DNA from 4 places in the Collibacillus ludicampi genome. Region 4 is predicted to be linked to each of the others. Evidence: riboswitches for the same ligand, from Rfam matches in the RefSeq annotation. Region 4 holds a riboswitch; each other region holds the start of a gene.
The links. Region 4 has a riboswitch for cyclic di-AMP ahead of DNHGIG_RS14830 (C40 family peptidase). Riboswitches for the same ligand answer to the same signal wherever they lie in the genome.

Region 1: linked by a shared signal. The riboswitch ahead of DNHGIG_RS01885 (LysM peptidoglycan-binding domain-containing protein) and the one ahead of DNHGIG_RS14830 (C40 family peptidase) in region 4 are both predicted to bind cyclic di-AMP.
Region 2: linked by a shared signal. The riboswitch ahead of DNHGIG_RS17810 (C40 family peptidase) and the one ahead of DNHGIG_RS14830 (C40 family peptidase) in region 4 are both predicted to bind cyclic di-AMP.
Region 3: linked by a shared signal. The riboswitch ahead of DNHGIG_RS04755 (hypothetical protein) and the one ahead of DNHGIG_RS14830 (C40 family peptidase) in region 4 are both predicted to bind cyclic di-AMP.

Annotation. Positions count from the first base shown of each region.
Region 1 covers NZ_BOQE01000001.1:358,727-363,415, forward strand. The annotation lists gene DNHGIG_RS01875 (MalY/PatB family protein) at 1-684, opposite strand, end outside; gene DNHGIG_RS01880 (FTR1 family iron permease) at 1,152-2,117, shown strand; cyclic di-AMP (ydaO/yuaA leader) riboswitch at 2,378-2,517, shown strand; gene DNHGIG_RS01885 (LysM peptidoglycan-binding domain-containing protein) at 2,529-3,164, shown strand; gene DNHGIG_RS01890 (LacI family DNA-binding transcriptional regulator) at 3,202-4,227, opposite strand; gene DNHGIG_RS01895 (bifunctional 4-hydroxy-2-oxoglutarate aldolase/2-dehydro-3-deoxy-phosphogluconate aldolase) at 4,275-4,689, opposite strand, start outside.
Region 2 covers NZ_BOQE01000001.1:3,498,187-3,502,875, reverse strand. The annotation lists gene DNHGIG_RS17830 (DGQHR domain-containing protein) at 1-1,039, shown strand, start outside; gene DNHGIG_RS17825 (hypothetical protein) at 1,446-1,706, shown strand; gene DNHGIG_RS17820 (hypothetical protein) at 1,759-1,887, opposite strand; gene DNHGIG_RS17815 (hypothetical protein) at 1,959-2,135, opposite strand; gene DNHGIG_RS17810 (C40 family peptidase) at 2,313-2,900, opposite strand; cyclic di-AMP (ydaO/yuaA leader) riboswitch at 2,910-3,074, opposite strand; gene bcaP (branched-chain amino acid transporter BcaP) at 3,324-4,689, shown strand, end outside.
Region 3 covers NZ_BOQE01000001.1:928,560-933,248, reverse strand. The annotation lists gene DNHGIG_RS04765 (MgtC/SapB family protein) at 1-191, opposite strand, end outside; gene DNHGIG_RS04760 (iron-containing redox enzyme family protein) at 510-1,262, shown strand; cyclic di-AMP (ydaO/yuaA leader) riboswitch at 1,437-1,570, shown strand; gene DNHGIG_RS04755 (hypothetical protein) at 1,578-1,850, shown strand; gene DNHGIG_RS04750 (DUF3055 domain-containing protein) at 1,923-2,210, shown strand; gene DNHGIG_RS04745 (DinB/UmuC family translesion DNA polymerase) at 2,212-2,664, shown strand; gene DNHGIG_RS04740 (YolD-like family protein) at 2,767-3,117, shown strand; gene DNHGIG_RS04735 (hypothetical protein) at 3,434-3,916, opposite strand; gene DNHGIG_RS04730 (YidC/Oxa1 family membrane protein insertase) at 4,603-4,689, shown strand, end outside.
Region 4 covers NZ_BOQE01000001.1:2,926,367-2,931,055, reverse strand. The annotation lists gene DNHGIG_RS14840 (hypothetical protein) at 1-89, opposite strand, end outside; gene DNHGIG_RS14835 (2-thiouracil desulfurase family protein) at 492-938, opposite strand; gene DNHGIG_RS14830 (C40 family peptidase) at 1,109-2,002, opposite strand; cyclic di-AMP (ydaO/yuaA leader) riboswitch at 2,001-2,128, opposite strand; gene DNHGIG_RS14825 (hypothetical protein) at 2,286-2,945, opposite strand; gene DNHGIG_RS21205 (transposase domain-containing protein) at 2,894-3,112, opposite strand; partial or broken gene tnpC (IS66 family transposase) at 3,055-4,166, opposite strand; gene DNHGIG_RS21200 (IS66 family transposase) at 4,177-4,539, opposite strand; gene tnpB (IS66 family insertion sequence element accessory protein TnpB) at 4,541-4,689, opposite strand, start outside.

The DNA.
Region 1 (4,689 bases), 2.6 Mb from region 4:
GATACAATGATTCGAAATCTCCGGAGAGAGAGAGAAGAGTGGAATATGTTTCCCTTTCTCATACACTAAATCCGAATGTATCTCATCGGAGATGATGATGATATCGTTTTTCATACAGATATCGGCCAATTCCAACAACTCATCTCTTTCCCATACTCGTCCCACGGGATTATGAGGGCTGCACAAAATCAGCATCCGTGTTCTTTCATCGATTTTCTCCCTCAAATCTGCGAAATCCATATAATATCGGCCGTCTTTTTCCATCAACGGATTCTCGACAATTTGACGCCCACGGTTTCGTATCGCACGGAAGAACGGATGATAGACTGGCGGTTGTACAACGACTTTGTCCCCCGGATTCGTAAAAGCTTCAATAGCAATATGTATGCCAGGAACAACTCCGGGAACCGTAGCCATCCATTCCGGTTGGACATCAACACCAAATCTACGTTTGAGCCAATGGACAGCAGCAGCGTAAAACTCACGCGGCTTACCCGGATACCCGTATATCGGATGCTGCGCCCGTTTGATGATCGCTTCCACAACGCATGGCGGACACGGAAAATCCATATCGGCCACCCATAAGGGGAGTACATCTTCCGTACCAAAAATCTTCTCGCGATAATCCCACTTACTCGAGTTTGTTCCTATACGATCTATCACTTCATCGAAGTTATATTTCATGATTCTTCCTCCTTTTGCTAACCTATATTCCTTTCGAGGAGACTGATTCATGAGTCCGAATACTAACAAAATCACATGTATATTTGTTCCATAATTTATGATTTTACTACAAATCATCAACGAGAACAAAACAATACTCTCCCGTGTCAAATCATATCTTTCATCCAATATCGTTCTATCTACTCACCCATGGTAATATCTTTCCGGAATGAATCCGGACACGCGACCCAAATGGGAATCAGACCGGATACTCCTTTCGTTGTCGGGGCCAGTGATGGAGTTCTTCGCGATCTGGTCGGATCGGTCGACGATCCGTTCACATAAAATCCCGGATGATCCGGGGTTTTCGTATCATGAAATCGTTGTATCCCCACTTTCCCTGAGAGCTCTTGACGAAGAATCAAAGAGGGAATAAAATACCATTGTAATGAAAATGATTCTCATTATTAATAAAGGGGATGAAATCTATGTTACGCACATTTCTTAATGCCAAATCAATTCTCGTATGTATAGCAGCATTTCTGGTAGTAGGTGTCTTCGTCTGGCAGGGCGTTACCGCTCATGGAGCCCCTGATCCCACCGATCAAAACCTGAGTCCAACGGCTGCTATCATAGACACGGGTATTCTTGTTTTTCGTGAGGGACTTGAGGCCATTTTGGTGTTATCTGCAATTATAGCGAGTCTCGTACGTGCCAAAAGCGATTATTGGAAGCCGATTTCTCTTGGTGCAGGATTGTCTTTCTTGGCAACACTAGTCACCTGGTTTGTGGTTGTAGGGATCATCAACTTAGTCGGCAGCACCACATCAGAACTCAATATTCAGGCAGCAACCGGCCTCCTGGCGAACGTGGTACTGCTTGTGATCATGAACTGGTTCTTTCACAAGATCTACTGGACGGGTTGGATCACCCATCATAACCAAAGGAAGCGCGAGATCATCGAATCATCGGGTAACGACCAATCGATTACATACAAGGGACTCATTATTCTAGGACTGACATCCATGTACCGTGAAGGGTTCGAAGTTGTACTTTTCCTACAGACGATACGGTTGCAGGTCGGCACTCATGCGGTTCTCCTTGGGTCAGCGATTGGTCTGGGCTTAACGATGCTCGTTGCCGTGCTTACCTTCTTCGCGCATCAACGCCTCCCTTACAAGAAAATGCTCGTAATCACTGGCATCATGCTGGGAGTTGTCCTCTTTGTCATGACTGGAGAGACCGTTCAGGAGATGCAGCAAGCCGGGTGGATTTCGACAACTCAGATCGACTTAGATATCCCCGATTGGATGGGCTTGTGGTTCTCGGTAATCCCCACTGTTGAAACTCTCGCGTCACAAGTTTTTGCAGTCATTGTTGTCATCGGCTCGTATTTAGCCTACCAATACTTACATGTGTGGCAACCACGTAAACAAGAAAAATTGTCAAACTGAATCTTCTAGATTCTCCTGTACACATAGCTGCATCCGGAATTCCCGGATGCATTCATTGTATTTCTGCACAAGAAAATTTTTCATGTTCTGATTGCCGCTTGAGCATCATGGGGTAACCATTCGGTTGAATCGTGACTGTTGAACGGTCACCAGTTCAAAATATGTTGAATGCGAGAACTCAATGTTAGGTTTTAGACGTTAAATCGAGAGTTAGTTGTAAAATTTTTCGAGTTGCATCGCGCTTATACTATGGTACAGTAAGAAAAGAATAGCCGAATCTTCAAATGTGAAGAACGGGGGACTTTTTTTAGGGGTGAATCTTAAAACTTCGAGTTTTAAGTAGGGTGACTCCTTGACCCGAACCCGTCAACTAACCTCGTAGGCAATTGATAAAGGAGAGTTGTACTAGGAATGAAGAAAGTGAAAACAATGTTGTTGTCAACTGTATTGGGACTTTCCATGGCTGGAATTTCTTCCCAAGCCTTCGCAGCCGCACCAATGAATTTGCAAACCGGACAAGAAAGTTGGACGTATTCCATCAAAAAAGGAGATACGCTCTGGAAACTCTCTAGAAAATTCCATGTCCCGCTTGCAAATTTATTGTCCACCAATCCCGGCGTTCGTCCGCGGAATCTGCAAATTGGCGAAAAGATACGAATTCCTTCTCGCACTTCCAAAAAGAATAGTTCCACAAACTCTCGCGTGGAATCAACTTCTCGGCAAACACTTCCGCATAAAAAGGAATTGTCCATGGTAGCGACCGCTTATACGGCTGCCCCTGGCGAAAACGGAGGATATGCAGGTATTGATTACATGGGAAATCCTCTTCATGTAGGAACCGTTGCCGTAGACCCTTCCGTGATCCCGCTTGGATCTACCCTTTATATCACAGGGTACGATTTCCCGGGGCTTCCTAAAGGGGGAATGATTGCACATGCAACAGATATCGGCGTGCACGGAAATCGCATCGATATTTTTGTTCCAACGTCCCCGCAACAAGCAACAAAATTTGGAATGCAAAACATTAAGGTTTATGTATTAAAATAAGAAGGTCGTTGTACCTTCTTATTTTTTTTATCCCCACTCAATCAACCCCAGCGCGTAGGAATCCGCACGACTCCCGAACAATCAGCTGGCAATCCATGATATGAACCGTACAGTGTTTCGAGTGTGGATTTTCGATCTTATTAAGAAGTAATTCAGCGCTTTTCACACCCATATCATAGGTTTGCTGAACCACGGTCGTAAGCGGTGGCTCAAGAAGTTGCAGCCAAGGGGAATCATCGAATCCAATAACGGCTATATCGCTCGGTATATTCACCTTTTCTTCTTTGAGGACTTTTAGAGTTTCTATTGTGGTCAAATCATTAGTACAGAAGAGGGCCGTTGGCGGAACGGGCAAGTGTAACAGTTCCAAAATGATCTTTCTTGTATCCGAAATCTTATCAACAAATTTGATATATTGTTCTTGAATCTCGATGTGATGCTGGCTCAATGCTCGTAGATACCCTTCGTACCGTTCTTTTCTTTGTGATAATTTTTTGATGGCCGGTGAGAAGAGCGCAATCGATCGATGTCCCAGTTTGATGAAATGTGAGATCGCATCAACAGAAGCCTTGACGTTGTTTGAAAATACTCCATCCGCTTCAATTCCATCTAATTTGCGATCAACCAGGACGAGTGGAAAGCCTCCCTCAACCAGTTTTTTTAATAGGTCATTATTTTCATTCGTAGATGCAAGGATCAAACCGTCTACTTGCTTGGCAAGTAACATTTCGATATATTCACGTTCCTTAACAGGATTGTCATCAGCATTACATACAATGACGTTGAAGCCGTGTTTATTGCAGTAATCTTCGATCCCTCTGCTTATCGCAGTTGAAAAATAGTGCAGAATATTGGCTACTATAACTCCGATCGTATGGGTCTTCTTTACTTTTAGGCTTCTCGCTACAACATTTCGCTGATAGCCTGTTTCTTTGATCGCTTGTTCAATTCTTTGACGAGTTTCAATGCTCATATATTCATAACGTTTATTGAGGTACTGTGATACGGTGCTTTTCGATACTCCTGCCAGTTTTGCTACATCCTCCATCTTGACCCGCGCCATACGCCTCCCCTCCTATTCATCAAACATACATGATATTTCATCCTCTTTCATCTTTGTAATTGTGCCAATGCTTCTTGTGCCTTGCACTTGACTTGATCCGCTGTCCCTTTTGTAAGTGCTCCTCCCATCCCAACAGCCACAGCGCCGGCGGCAAACCAATCATTCATGTCGGCAATGGAAATTCCACCGGTCGGCATAAACGATACCTGGGGAAACGGTTCTCTCAATCCTCTGAGATAACCAGGCCCCAAGACGTTCGCAGGAAACAGTTTCATCAAACGGTGACCTTGTGCCAAGGCAGCCATAATATCTGTAGGAGTGAGCACTCCAGGAATATACGGAACATTTGCATCCTTGGCCGCCATATCGACATCGAACGAGTATCCGGGGCTCACCAAAAAACGTGCACCGGCTGTTATTGCCTCTTGAACCTGTTGCGCGGTTACCACTGTACCAGCACCA
Region 2 (4,689 bases), 570 kb from region 4:
GGTAACGATTGAACACGTGATTCGATCAGAACAAAAAGGACGCATCACTTACCAAGGCAATCTGCTTTCTCATCATGCGGACGCACTTTCCACAATCCCCCTGTACAATCATCCCGATGGAACCGGTTATCAACGCCCATTTGATAGCACAAGGGCGCTTTCGTACGCCAATTACTTAGAACAAAAGGACGCATGTTTAACCCCAGTCATTTTAAACGCTGATGGTAAATGGAGCTTCCAACCATACGACGAGAACCATCCTGATTACGGTCGGTTGATCTGCATGGGACCCGCACGCGTGATTGACGGCCAGCATCGCTTGGGAGGGATCGACAAATATCATCGGATTCTTAAAAATGAAGAAGTGCTACCCGTTCCTTTTCTGGCTTTTCATGTTTTGTATCCGGATGAGGAAGTATCGATCTTTGACACGATCAACACCAACCAAGTCGGGCTCACGAAATCGCTTCTCGTGTATTTAAAAAGGGACAAAGAAGATTTTGCCCGCCTGGCCATCGATCTTGCGGAAAGCAAAGATTCACCTTTTTATAACCTAGTCGTTGTTGTTACCAAAAAGAGCACAGAGCGTCCATTCACGTTGGATCATCTAAAGAGAGCTTGTGAACTCCTCATTAAAGGAGGGCCCCTAGAAGAGCTTAGCCTGGAACAAAAAAGAACGGCGATCATCGTATACTTTCGGGAGATCAGCCGTGTATTTGAAGAGGCGTGGACTTCCAAAACCGCTTTTAAACTTCGCAGTGTGATGGGTCTGATGAGTTGTGCCGCCGTGGGGCATAACATTTTGGAAGCCGCTTGGGATCCCCGTAATCAATGGATTGACGAGGGGGAAGTCAAACGGATGGTGTGGAAACTGCATACGTTCGACTGGTCGAGGACAGGTCCGCTGCGTTACGCATCAGGCATTCCGGGACAACGTTACGTATATCAAGTACTTAAACATATGATCTTTGACGTTCCTGTCAAAACACAACCACCTGCTGAAAGACCCAAGTTTAATATCGGCATACAAGTGAGCTGAGCAGAAAACGCTCATTCTAGATGGGCGACCATAGCAGAGGGTGTTCAGTAAACTTCATGATCACTACACATGCTGCAAACGGTGCCATCAGAGGATGAAAGTTTCTTTTGCGGAAAGAAAAGTTTGAGGCTGCCCCCAGAAACGAAGTGGCTTTTGGGTGGGTGTATCGCTTTGCAGTGCAGAGATGAATGGAAGGTCGTTCCGCTTCCTTTAAGCCGATAAGAAGGCATATGCTTAGCGCGTAATAGCGACTTTATAGGTCGTCCCGTTCCTTTTGAAAGTTGAAGAGGCATATGCACCGAACCCAAGCGCAAAGCGATACACCCTCCCAAGCACTAGTTTTTCAGATAGTCCTTTCTCGTCATTCCATGATACAATATGTACAAGGTGGTGATGAGAAAGCACGATGATCATCGGTTTCGGTTTTGGCAGTCCTCTCACCAGTTTATTGATGTTACTCGCTACATCTCTCATCAGTTACTCGATTTTTAAATGGATACAATCCCGCAAGCAGAATGATGATCTTGATGAAGAAGCACGAAGAGAGGCACTCCGCCGTTACTATCGTGAACAAAGAGAACGAGCCCGTCAAATGATGCAGGAGTACGATTTGACGGATGAAGAAATTGAGCGGCGGATTGATGAAGAATTGAAGAGAAAATGGTGACAGGAGGCCGTCATTGGGCCTCCTGTTTTTCTATGGGCCGATGGTAGATCGATTATTTGTTTTCCGGACCTTTTTCGGGATCGATTCTTGTCCTCGATTCATTTTCCCGGTTTGTTCGGGAACGGGCCGTCAATTGTCTTGCGTCTTCCGTCTTAGGAAATCGTCTTATATTCTCTTTCATTCTGTATGCCTCCTTTGCGATCAGGAGTTTTGTTCCTACCCTGGTTCGGGACGCTGATGATACCGCGTGTATCAAACATGATCCAAAGCACTTCGGCAGTCGTTTATACAGGCTTCCATATTGGTCAAGGCGCTTTGCAAACGTTGTAACGCCATTTGATCGCGCGTTTCCTTTACGGCCGTTTGCAAATCCGAATAAATTCCTTCACAGCGTTGCAGGCAGTAGCGGATCTGATCATTTGTCGCCATACCATCACCCTTCTTAACCATAATAATTTTATGTAGTAACACAGACTCTTTCATGATTACATTCGTAGTTTTAACTGATTCCTTTCTCTTCATTCCCTAAAGAGAGGTTTTAAGGCTTCCACAAGAAAACGAATAAAAAAATCCCGGCGAAAACCGGGATGTCAGCGTGCACAAGGTTTAGAACATGCGTTTCACAGCGGTGATGTGTTTGCTCCAATAGGATCCGGGTGCGACACTCAGATATCCTACTCGACCAAGGCCACCACCCTCTTGTATCATACGACCGTTTCCTGCATAAATCCCCACATGCCTTCCTCCGTCAAAAATGAGCAAATCACCCGGACGCATCTGGCTCTTGGGTACTGGATTCCCAACGGAACGGGCTTGTACACGGCTCGATCCGGAGAACTTGTACCCCAATGCATGATGATATACATATGCGGTGAAATTGGAGCAGTCGAAGCCATACTGTCCACGGTCTTCATTATGACCCCACCGGTAAGGAGTTCCTAATTTGCTTTCGGCTACTTGTAACACCGCATCTAACTTCGTCTGATGGTCATCATCCAGAGAAGCAATAGGAGTGATGGAACGATCCAACTTCACACCGTGCGGCAACGAATGCAAAGTTGTATCCTGGTTTTGGTAGGAAGACGTATGAGACGAATCACCTGCAGAAGCATACACAGATGTGGAGACGACAGCGTTACCCGCGAGCAAAACAGCTCCCAAAGTAAGAGAGAGGAAAAGCTTTTTTCCTTTCATTGTAACATCACCTTTCCTTTTCTTCGCCTCCGAGGTTAGTTGTCGGGTTTGGACTGAGGATACAGCCCACACAATGGTTCACCCCAAAGGATCTGCCATACGAGATCCGAATAATATCCCCCGTACCGCAACGATTCACATGAGCAATCATTGCGGATTCGGCATGTACTAGGATAACACAGCCCGTCCTTCACTTCCTCCCTCAAATCTTACCAAGCAAGGGAAGCTCTTACCGATTGAATAAAGTTCTACTTTACTACTATAACGCTTAAAAGCATAAATCTATTAAATTTATTTAGCTGGTTATTTTTGTTCTTGTATTATAAACTTAATTGTTGTAATATTAAAAAGTCAAAAATCGACACAGTTCTCCTTTGTTGAAAAAAACAAAAAATTAAAATGAATTAAGAAAGTGGGGGTACCATGAATTTATTTAGAAAAAAATCAATTTCTACTCTCCTAACGCAATCAAAAAGTAAAAATTCACTGAATAAGGCGTTAGGGCCTTTCGATCTCACCATGCTTGGTGTCGGTGCGATCATCGGAACGGGAATCTTCGTTCTGACAGGAGTCGCAGCTGCTAAACACGCCGGACCGGCGCTGATCCTTTCCTTTATTCTTTCCGGTCTCGCCTGTGTGTTCGCCGCTCTTTGCTATTCCGAATTCGCTTCTACCGTCCCAGTTTCCGGAAGCGCTTACACGTACAGTTACGCGACATTCGGAGAACTGATTGCCTGGATTCTGGGATGGGATTTGATTTTGGAATACGGACTGGCGTCTTCAGCAGTTGCCAGCGGTTGGTCAGGTTATTTTCAAGGCTTACTTTCCGGTTTCGGCATACATCTGCCGACAGCGCTTACCAGTGCGTACAATCCAGTAAAGGGAACTTTTGTCGATGTACCTGCTATCTTAATTGTCTTACTAATCACATTTTTGTTAACAAGAGGCGTGCGTGAATCTGCCCGCTTGAACTCCATCATGGTCATCATTAAAATCGCTGTCGTACTGTTGTTTATCGTTGTAGGGGTCAAGTTTGTTAAACCTGTGAACTGGTCTCCATTCATGCCGTTCGGTTTTCACGGAATCGCGACAGGGGCTGCGACTGTATTCTTCGCCTATATCGGTTTCGACGCCGTTTCGACCGCTGCCGAGGAAGTCAAAAACCCTCAACGCAGTATGCCGATCGGTATCATCGGTTCGCTTGCGATCTGTACTGTCCTGTATATTGCAGTATCGGCGATTTTGACGGGTATCGTCCCTTATCACATGCTTGATGTGAAAAACCCAGTCGCATTCGCGTTGCAATACGTTCATCAGGATTGGGTGGCCGGTTTCATCTCGCTCGGAGCGATTCTCGGAATCACGACGGTCTTGTTGGTCATGATCTACGGACAATCACGTCTTGTGTATGCGATTAGCCGTGATGGTTTGCTGCCAAAAGTGCTCTCATCCGTCAACGCGAAGACGAAGACACCTGCGGTCGGTACTTGGATAACAGGGATTATCGTTTCCCTCTTTGCCGGATTTGTTCCTTTGGACAAGCTTGCTGACTTGACCAACTTCGGTACACTTTTCGCTTTCATGACTGTATCCGTAGGTATCATCGTATTGCGCAAAACACAGCCGGATCTGCAGAGAGCTTTTAAGGTGCCGTTTGTGCCCGTGATTCCTATCTTATCCATTCTGTTCTGTGCTTATTTGCTCCTGAACTTGCCAAGCACAACTTGGATCGGTTTCTGTGTTTGGTTTGTACTCGGACTGATCGTCTACTTCACTTACGGACACAAAA
Region 3 (4,689 bases), 2.0 Mb from region 4:
GAAGCTAATCCGAATATGCAGGAACCCAAGCAGACAAGTGAATACGTACGAAAACCGGCTGTTTTAATTTTATGATCAAATTGATAGTATCGCTCTCTTTCAAGCCCCATAATTGCTCCCACAACAAAAGCAAACAGCAATCGAAATAAGATCACGAAATCGTCATAGTATGTGTGGAAAAGCCAATCCAAATCATTCACCCCAGTTAGAATCTTATAAACACCTCTTTGTGTGCAATGACTTGAAATTGAACGAATAAACCTCATAGGAATATCCGCACACGACTTCAAAATGGTTCCCTTTATTTTGTTTTAGTGTACTATAAAAATGTACGTAATTCGAGATGAACAAATATGTCTGACAATCAACCTCGACGACGTTGTGTCAGCAACCTTTTGATGTGGCGCACCCAACCACAAGAATGGCATGACATTCCGTTTGTTGCGTGATCTCCCCTTGTATCCTACAATAAGTGGGCGTAAAGATTCATGAGATAGGAGGATGGAAGGATGACCAGCGATAAAAACAAACCTGTGTTTCATACATATGAAGAAGTGGAACAAGCGGTCATGGATAAAGTCAATGAACGCATCATCAAGGGACGTTTTATGACCGGACTCCTGAACGGGGTGTATTCTGAGGAGCAGATTCGGGAATTCGCCTTGATCTACAGTTATTACAGCCGCAGTTTTCCGCGCGTCCTGGGGGCTGCCGTCGCTGCTGTAGAGCCGATTGACAAATGGTGGGTGCCGCTTGTCGATAACCTCTGGGATGAAGGGGGCCGTGGAAATCCGAAGGCATATCATTCGAAACTGTATCGTACCTTTTTGGAATCGGCTGCCCCTGATGTGTTCATCAGTGATGAGCATATTCCCGATTATCCGGTAGCACCGCCAGCGAAACGCGCGGTTGATACGTTTATTCGCTTCCTGCAAAATGCGACACCGTTAGAGGCGATGGCTGCTGTTGGGTTAGGTTCGGAGTTGTTTGCGGGGGAAGTCATGGGGCTTATAGGCAAAGGTCTGCAACATCCAAATTATAACAAGACGAGAAAGTTGAATGTGACATTCTGGTTGGTGCATGCCGATACACATGAACCTCGCCACTATCAGCTTTGTAAAGATATTTTGGTGGAATACAAAGATCCCGCGGATTTGCAGCGGATCTATCAGGCGGGCGTGTATATCGCCATGTCGGAAGCGGAGTTCTACGAAGGTATCTATGAACGCATGATGGCTGTCGCGGAAGGGCAAAGGATCTAACCTCTGATGGTCGCGGCGTGTACAGGAGGAAAATCGAGAGCCATTCTCTGTAATACGACAAGAGAATATATCATCCAATCCATACTCGAATTTCATCCGAGATTCTTGTTGTAACAGCTTCAAGCAACAGTTGTCAAGAACAGCGGATCCGCATATAATTGTATGTACAATTTCATAGCTCCATCGCTGAATTCCGAAAGGAAACGGGGGAACCATCTTTTTGGGGTGAATCCAGTCGTCTGATTGGTAGGACAATCTCTTAAGTCCGAACCCGGCAGCTAACTTCGTAAGCGTTTAAGAGAGGAGTGATGAGCGATGATTCGTAAATTCTTGTACCGTACCCCCCGTAGGTATCCCCTTCGGGGGTTTTATTTACCGGATCTGATTGAAGATGGCTGGTACGGGTTTGACGAACCGGATGATTTACAACATTCGCCTGACGAATACGAATGGAACAAGAAGGAAGTTGAACTTCACGATTATTTGAAAAATCAACAAATCCAACACAGGCTTTCCCAGTTAACCAGAAATAACCGGTCTACTTGCAAACGTATGGATGAAACATCCGGTGAAAACATGACTTCATGATCTGTTCAATAATCAAAATATTATATGTATAAGGACTTGTGTAGAAAATTAACGAAAAGGAGGCGGAGACTCATGGAACAGATCTTGTTTGATCATGAAGAAACGACCCGTACCCGCCATGTAGGGTTCATTAAAGGCGGAAGACGATTTGATTTCACCTTGACGTATTCGCAACATTTTCTCGGCAAGACGATTGTGACTTGCCTTCAGACGGGACGAAGCGCGTTATTGGACATACATGATATCCATATTCCGGATATCCTTTCATCCAAGTTCGGTTTGAATGATGAAGAAGCGCGCCATTTGGCAGGTTTCTTGGAAACACCTTTAAGCGATCGGATGATACACACACAGTACTGAAATCTCTTTCGATGTTGAACCCGGAAGATTCCGGGTTTCTTTTTTTCCTGTCTCGCGATTCAGCCATTTCCTTGTTGAGCAGAGAAAGGCGGGAAAGACAGTAAACGTATATGTCCGAGACTCGGACATGACCCACGGATTCGCCCGCTCCTTTTCATTACCAACCCATACGAACATCACGATGGAGATTTTTAATGGGGTACTCCATGTGTTTCGAAAGTTTTGGTATGGTTCGCCCGTTCGCGCTGTAGGAATGGGGGTAACCAACTTAGTTGATGACAGTGTGATGCAATTGGATCTCTTTTCGGACAAGGTAAGAAAACGGGAGCTAGGCTATACAATGGACAAAATCCGTGCCAAGTATGGTGCTACTTCTCTTATGCGTTGTGCCTCTTTAACGAAAGCCGGCATTCTTCCGGAAAGAGCTTCGAAAATTGGTGGGCACTATGCATAAAAAGACATGAACGCAATCACGCGTCATGTCTTTTCTTAAGAGGTTAAATATCAGCAAAAATATGGTACCAATCTTCATTAACACAAACAAGAGGTGATCTTTGTGACTCGCCGTGCAATGCTTACGGAACGTGGAAATAAACTTTGGGAAGGTTCTCGCATGATCTTGCCGGAGCATCGGGCGGCAATTGCAGAGTATGAATATAAACAACGTTTATTGACAAAGCCAACCCTCGATAGCGATAAATTAGAAGAGATGAGCCGAAAGTTGTCGGAAGCCTTGCAGGATGAGAAACGAATCACCATTCACGTCTTTCATCCAGAAGGAATTGAACGGGTACATGTACTTCCGAAGAAAATTGATATTTCGACGCGGATACTTGTCGGACTCAGTACGTTGGGAGAACGGACTATTCGGATCAAGCTAGATGACATCATTGATATTGAACACTAAAGAATGACTCGATCAGCGTTGTAGATACAATCCATGCGATTCATTTACTAATATTTTCAAATAACTTCTTTATAAGGAAATAAAGTATATATCCCCCATAACTGATAAATAGGTTTTTCATTATTTCAAGATAATTTAGGTTTTTATTTACAAAATAAGAAACCAGTATAAAAGTAAATGCAAAAATAACAAAATTTAACAAGTTATTTATTATTGTTTTCATATGCTCCTCCATTTATATAACTTATCGAAATATATGGCGAGCATGACTTTAAGTCAGCCTCGCCATATATCTATTTAATTCAATAGTGAATATTCAATCAACATAAGGTAAAACTTCTGCAGTATAGGAATAAAACTTAGAGCCTATAAATGAATCTCCCATATAATACATATCCAAACAACTATAATAACAAGATGTATATCTAGTCACCCAACGATAGTCAACATATGATTGAATCGTAATATCACCTTTTATTACTTTATCTGAAAAATATCCAGTAACTGCAGCAGCTATGAATGAAGCAGCACTTTTAGGAAGACCATATTTACTTTGTAAAAAGTTGGTGGCTACACCGACACCAGTGGAGATTGCCGAAGTAATAATATATTTTGGAATCACATAGGTAGTTGAAAAGCTCCCATCCCAATTTTGAGTACCACCATCAACAGAATTTGGTTTTACTTGAACATTTCCTTGATTTAATTTGACCTTAGAGTTTGTAGCGGCGAAAGAGGGAGTCGCACTTGTAATCGCAATAGCAGTTATGAGAGAACCAATTAAGAATCGTTTTTTCATTCCATATCCTCCTTATAATTACTTTATACCAATATATTTCATCATTAGTATTAAATATCCTGTTAAAATTTTGTAAATATTCGATTTTATATAATTAATGTAATGTCTATACATTAAGAATGACAAAATATTCCTCATAGAGGATGGCCCAAACTTCTTTTACCTAGCGCATAAGATCAGCTGTTAAGCTCTATCGGTGCAAGCTCGACTTCCTTTCCCCAACCATTTCGCTTATATTGGAGATACTGGAGGGAATATCATGGCGAACAAAACCATTGAAAAAGAAACGTCTAAAAAAGGCACAAAGCAACAACAGATCAACGTGCAAGATAAAATTCTGAATGATCTTCGTACTTCCAAATAGAAACTTTCGTTGGGAAATAGAAAGGGGGGTGAGCAGGTGGAACTGCCGCTGGATATGACCTTGTTGTGGCTGACTTTTGTCGTATCTACTTTCCTGATCCGTTATCTCGTAGGTTCCGTCTGGAAGAATACACATTCCACTTACCTTTGCTCCGAAACGGTTCGGGACGGCAAACAGGTCGTGTTACACGTTTTTCCGATCCAGAGAAAGAGGAGAATGTATGTAAGACGCAAACAACCTCAGGAACGGGTATCCACCGATGAAGACGACCATTCTTCCTTGTATTTTTCAATAGAACCGGATCATACAAGGAGGAAGAAGTATGCATGTGTGGATTCAACCGATCGTGTCCGTATTGTCACTCTTGCTCACCTTCTTTTACCATATCGTGAAAGATTGGGGAATCGCG
Region 4 (4,689 bases):
AAGTCGTCAAACTTCGTATGCTTGCAAGCGACTGTTCGATCAAATTCCTCTTTTGCTTCGATTACGTAGGATAAAATGTCAAAAGACATGAGTTCGCTCCCTCCTTTTTCTCTATCATACATGACATCCGCAGCTTTTTGTAAGATACCGGCACAAAACCTCCTTGAGAAATTCCACCAGACGTTCACCTTTTCTTTTCATTCCTGCATCTTATTATCATAAAGGGAGTGTTTCAAGCTCCCGCCAAGGGGGTGTATGGGTGGCCATACTCGCAATCTTGACCGCTTTGGTCAATTTTGCAAATGCGGTAGTCAATCTGATTCTGACGCCCAGGAAGTACAAGCCGTAACAAGTATGGCTATCGATTCTGATCGTGCAGGGACAAAAAAGATGCCCCCCTGCACTCACCCTCTCTAATACCCCCACCCGTTCATTCAGGATGAATATCCTCATATACTTCGATATCTACATTTTCACAAGGGATGGAAATACTACTCCAAGCTTTCTTCCGACTGTACACGAATTCCATTTCTGATTAGCAATGCCGCTGTCACACCGACCCCCTCCTTCTTCATTTTGGAGAAAGTTCCATTATATATCTGACGACTGCCGCACGATGGACTCCTTTCCTTTAAAATCGCCTCTGTGGCACCCACTATCTTAGCGATTCTTAGTGCTTGATAAGCACCATCAATGAACATTTGCGTCACATCATTTCCTTGATTATCTATGACTCTCGCGTTACCATCCAAGACATCAAAACCGTCTCCTCCGACGATTTCGGCAGGATTGCGTGGGGTTGGAAGTCCTCCTAACTGTTCCGGACAGACCGGTATCGCTTTCCCTTCTTTAACAAGTTGTTCAATTTCTTGATGCCAATTTGATTTTTTATCATAGCGGCATTCACACCCCATTAAACAAGCACTAACGACTTTCATGACTACTCACCTCACATGAACAATTCGCCTTCCTACGATCGTTCAACATTTCTCAAACATGGTCGAATCTCTCTTCCTTTATAGTATGACCGAAATTCACAATCCTCGAAAAGAAAAGAGCACCCAAAAGAACGACCAAACGTTCTCATACGGTGCTCTTTTCCGTGCCTTTAGAATCGTCTCGCTCCAATATAACGTGGTCCCCAGTAATAAGGGTCATTGAGATTACAGATTTTCACGCCATGGGAGGAAGTGGCCGAAATAAACTCATTATTCCCTATGTAAATACCCACGTGGGATGCACCAGATGCATATGTTGAGAAAAATACCAGATCTCCGGGTTGCAAAGAGCTCACAGGAGTGCCGGCAGAATACATGTCGGAAGCTGTCCTCGGTAACTGCACCCCAAAGTGATTGAACACATATTGCACAAATCCGGAGCAATCAAATCCGTCAGGGCTTGTCCCGCCCCAAACATACGGAACCCCGATATATTTCTCAGCATACGCAATCATGCTTGAAGATTGGGATGTAATAGAAGGTTTATTCTCGTCATTCAAAGAACGTGTGGCCGGTTTCAAGGGAGTAGGTGATACATCGGCCATCATCATCACCGGCTTGTCCGATGAGATGGAAACAGCGTTTCGGTTCTCGTCCCAGTTGACGTATTTGCCGACAGATTCGGCGATAAAGCGAAGCGGTACAAAAGTCCGGTCGTTTTTAATCATTACACTCGAATCCAGAGAGACAGGTTGTCCATTAATGGTCGCTACTGTTTCACCTTCCTTCAATACGATCGACTTTGCGTCTTTTGCCAGCATGACTTTCACTGAGCCGTTTTCCAGCTTCCAATTGACTTTGAAGCCCAACTGATCGGCTACAAAACGAACAGGAACTTGCGTTCGGCCATTCTCATCGATGAATGGTTTGGCATCTGGAAATTGCACGATCTGATTATCGACCATAATTTCCAGTGAATCCGCAGCGGCATGCGCTTGCGGTGCCAGACTCGCTGCAAGGCACACCATGCCTGTGAAGATAAAGCCCATACTTACCTTTTTCATTTCTCTCCTCCTATGCCTCCGAGGTTAGTTGACGGATTCGGGTAGAGGTACCCTACGCCTTGAAGCGATTCACCCCGAAAAATATCCCCCGTACTGACATCATGTCAGATTCGGCAGATTTCTGTCTCATCGACAAACTTTTTTGTAGAATGATGTAGAAAAATATTCTACAGAAGTACAAATAATCCTCTAGTTAAAATGTTATAATTATGTTACAAAAAAATCTCAGCGAAATCGGCTGAGTCTTATTGGAGTATGTTTACAAACGGAAGTGGATGTTCCCCTAGCATTCTGTCTCTTTTTCCTTGATGTATGTCATCGCTTCTTCCTCGGATCGATATACTTTTCCATATTTATAGAACGCGTAAACTTGCGGATACTTATGAATTCTCCCATCGATAAAGATATCATTGATTTCGTTGTCATGAATACGGTACATGGGTTGTTCATCTCGCGAGCTCGCTGAGATTAGCGCAAGCGTGGATAAGTGATTCAAACGCTCAGATCCAAAGGTAATACCCGATCTTTTGCGAATTTTTTCGACTTCTTGTACCAGCTCTGCAAGTTCGTCAAATTGCTTGCGGAATTCATAAAGCCTCGCCAAATATGTGAATTTGATTTCCAGTAAGTCCGTGCAACTTTCTTCAAACGCTTCATAAACATGAGATATATAATTCTCAAACTCCTCCCCAATTTCTTCTTCAAGTTGTTGAAGTTCCAGGTCTCTTGCCTTCTCGATCGCTTCATGTAACTTTTCTATATCTTGAAATTCTTTCTTCGCTTTATCAAGCGCATGTTTGATTTCCAGTTGGTCCTCTGTCAACACATTAGCAGTCGACGTAAGCGTAAAATAATCCCCACCTTTCGAAGAGATGGGGATTTTCGTATGATTTACGTATTCTTTTTTATAGCCCGGCAGGTAAGCGGTAGGCTTTCTGACCAAGGGAGAAGCTGATCTAAGGAATCTTTGTCTTTCATATCTAGGTTAGGTAGTTTCTCAAAGAGATAGGTAAGATAGAAATAGGGATGTAATCCATTTTCTTTCGCTGTCTCTATGATACTGTAAATGATCGCACTCGCCTTTGCACCACGCGGGGTATTGGAGAACAACCAGTTTTGCGACCGATCACAAACGGTTTGATCGCGCGTTCACTTCGGTTGTTATCGATCTCCAATCGCCCATCTTGTAAAACGCCTCTAATTTTTCCCACTGGTTCAGACAATACAAGATGGCCTGACCGAACGCACTTTTGGGCAGCACTTTCGGTTTCTGAGTACGAAGCCATGCCAAAAAAGCATCCAACACAGGGCGGCTGCGTTCTTGACGGATATGGTAACGTTCCTCAGGCGTGCACTCCTTTAAGTCACGTTCAATCGCAAAGAGTTGATTGCAGAAAGTAAGTCCCTCTTTGGCTGCTACCGGTGACGAGCGCTTCGATTCAGGCAGCGCCTTGAGTGCCTCATCGAATTTGCGCCGGGCGTGAGCCCAACAACCGACCAGGGTCACATCCGGTATCCCATGGTAACCCGCATAGCCATCGACGTGCAGGTATCCTTTGAAACCGGAAAGAAACTGACGCGGGTGTTTGCTCGCCCGTGTCGTCTGGTAGTCATAGAGGATGATGGGCGGATCTTCTCTCCCGGTACGGTACAGCCATAGATAAGAAGTTGTCTGTGCGGCCCGGCCCGGTTCACGGAGCACTTGTAAGGTCGTCTCGTCTGCGTGCAAGATGTCCTGCTTGAGTAAGTGCTCGCGCATGCGATCATAGAGCAGACTCAACCAGGTATTCGCTCCGTAGAGGATCCAGTTGGCCAGGGTCTGACGAGACAACTCAATCCCCAGGCTTGCAAACTGTTGCTCTTGTCGGTAGAGAGGCATGCTCTCCACATATTTTTGACTCATGATATAGGCCATACTGGAAGCAGAAGCCAAACTCCCCGGAAAGACGGGGGCAGGCATAGAAGCTGTGACTGTCGGCGTACTTGTCTCCTCACGCTCACAACGGCGGCAGGAGTAGACGTAACGGACATGCTTGACCACTTTGACTTCGGCCGGAATGATCTTCAGCTCTTGCCGTATCTCCGTGCTCATTTCATGCAAAGAACCACCGCAACACGAACAAACCTGCTCCTCAGATGGCAGGCGATACTCGATCGTCTCCACAGGCAGGTTTTCAAGCTGGTTTCCCGGTGGCCGCGTTTTTGGAGCGGCGGTACGTAATGGTTTCGAGGGTAGGCTCCTCTACAGTGGGATCTGCCTCCACCTCGGCTTCGTTAAAAAGCTCAAGCTGATCGGCATTCGTTCGTTCGCTCGAAGAGCTAAACCGGCGCTGTTGGCTAAGACGAAACTGCTCCTCATACCACTTCAGTTTGGCAGTGAGTTCAGCAATTTGATTTTTCAGCAAATCGCGTTCTTTTTGGAGATCTTCAATTGTAGTAGGGGTCGGGTTCGGCGTATGATTTTTCATAATACTATTGATTTCGACAACATACCGCGAATTCCTTTTTTTAATCCCAAAGTCTAATTGGGTGTACATATCATAGAATCGTACGCGCAGTGACGGCAGGGTGAGCTTGTCGCTGTTCGAGAGATAGACCATCGAGTAGCCAACGCAACTCCCGACGACTAATTTTCAACGGTACGGCGCTCGCTTCTTCCGGCCACTGAAATTTTCCTTTCTCTAATC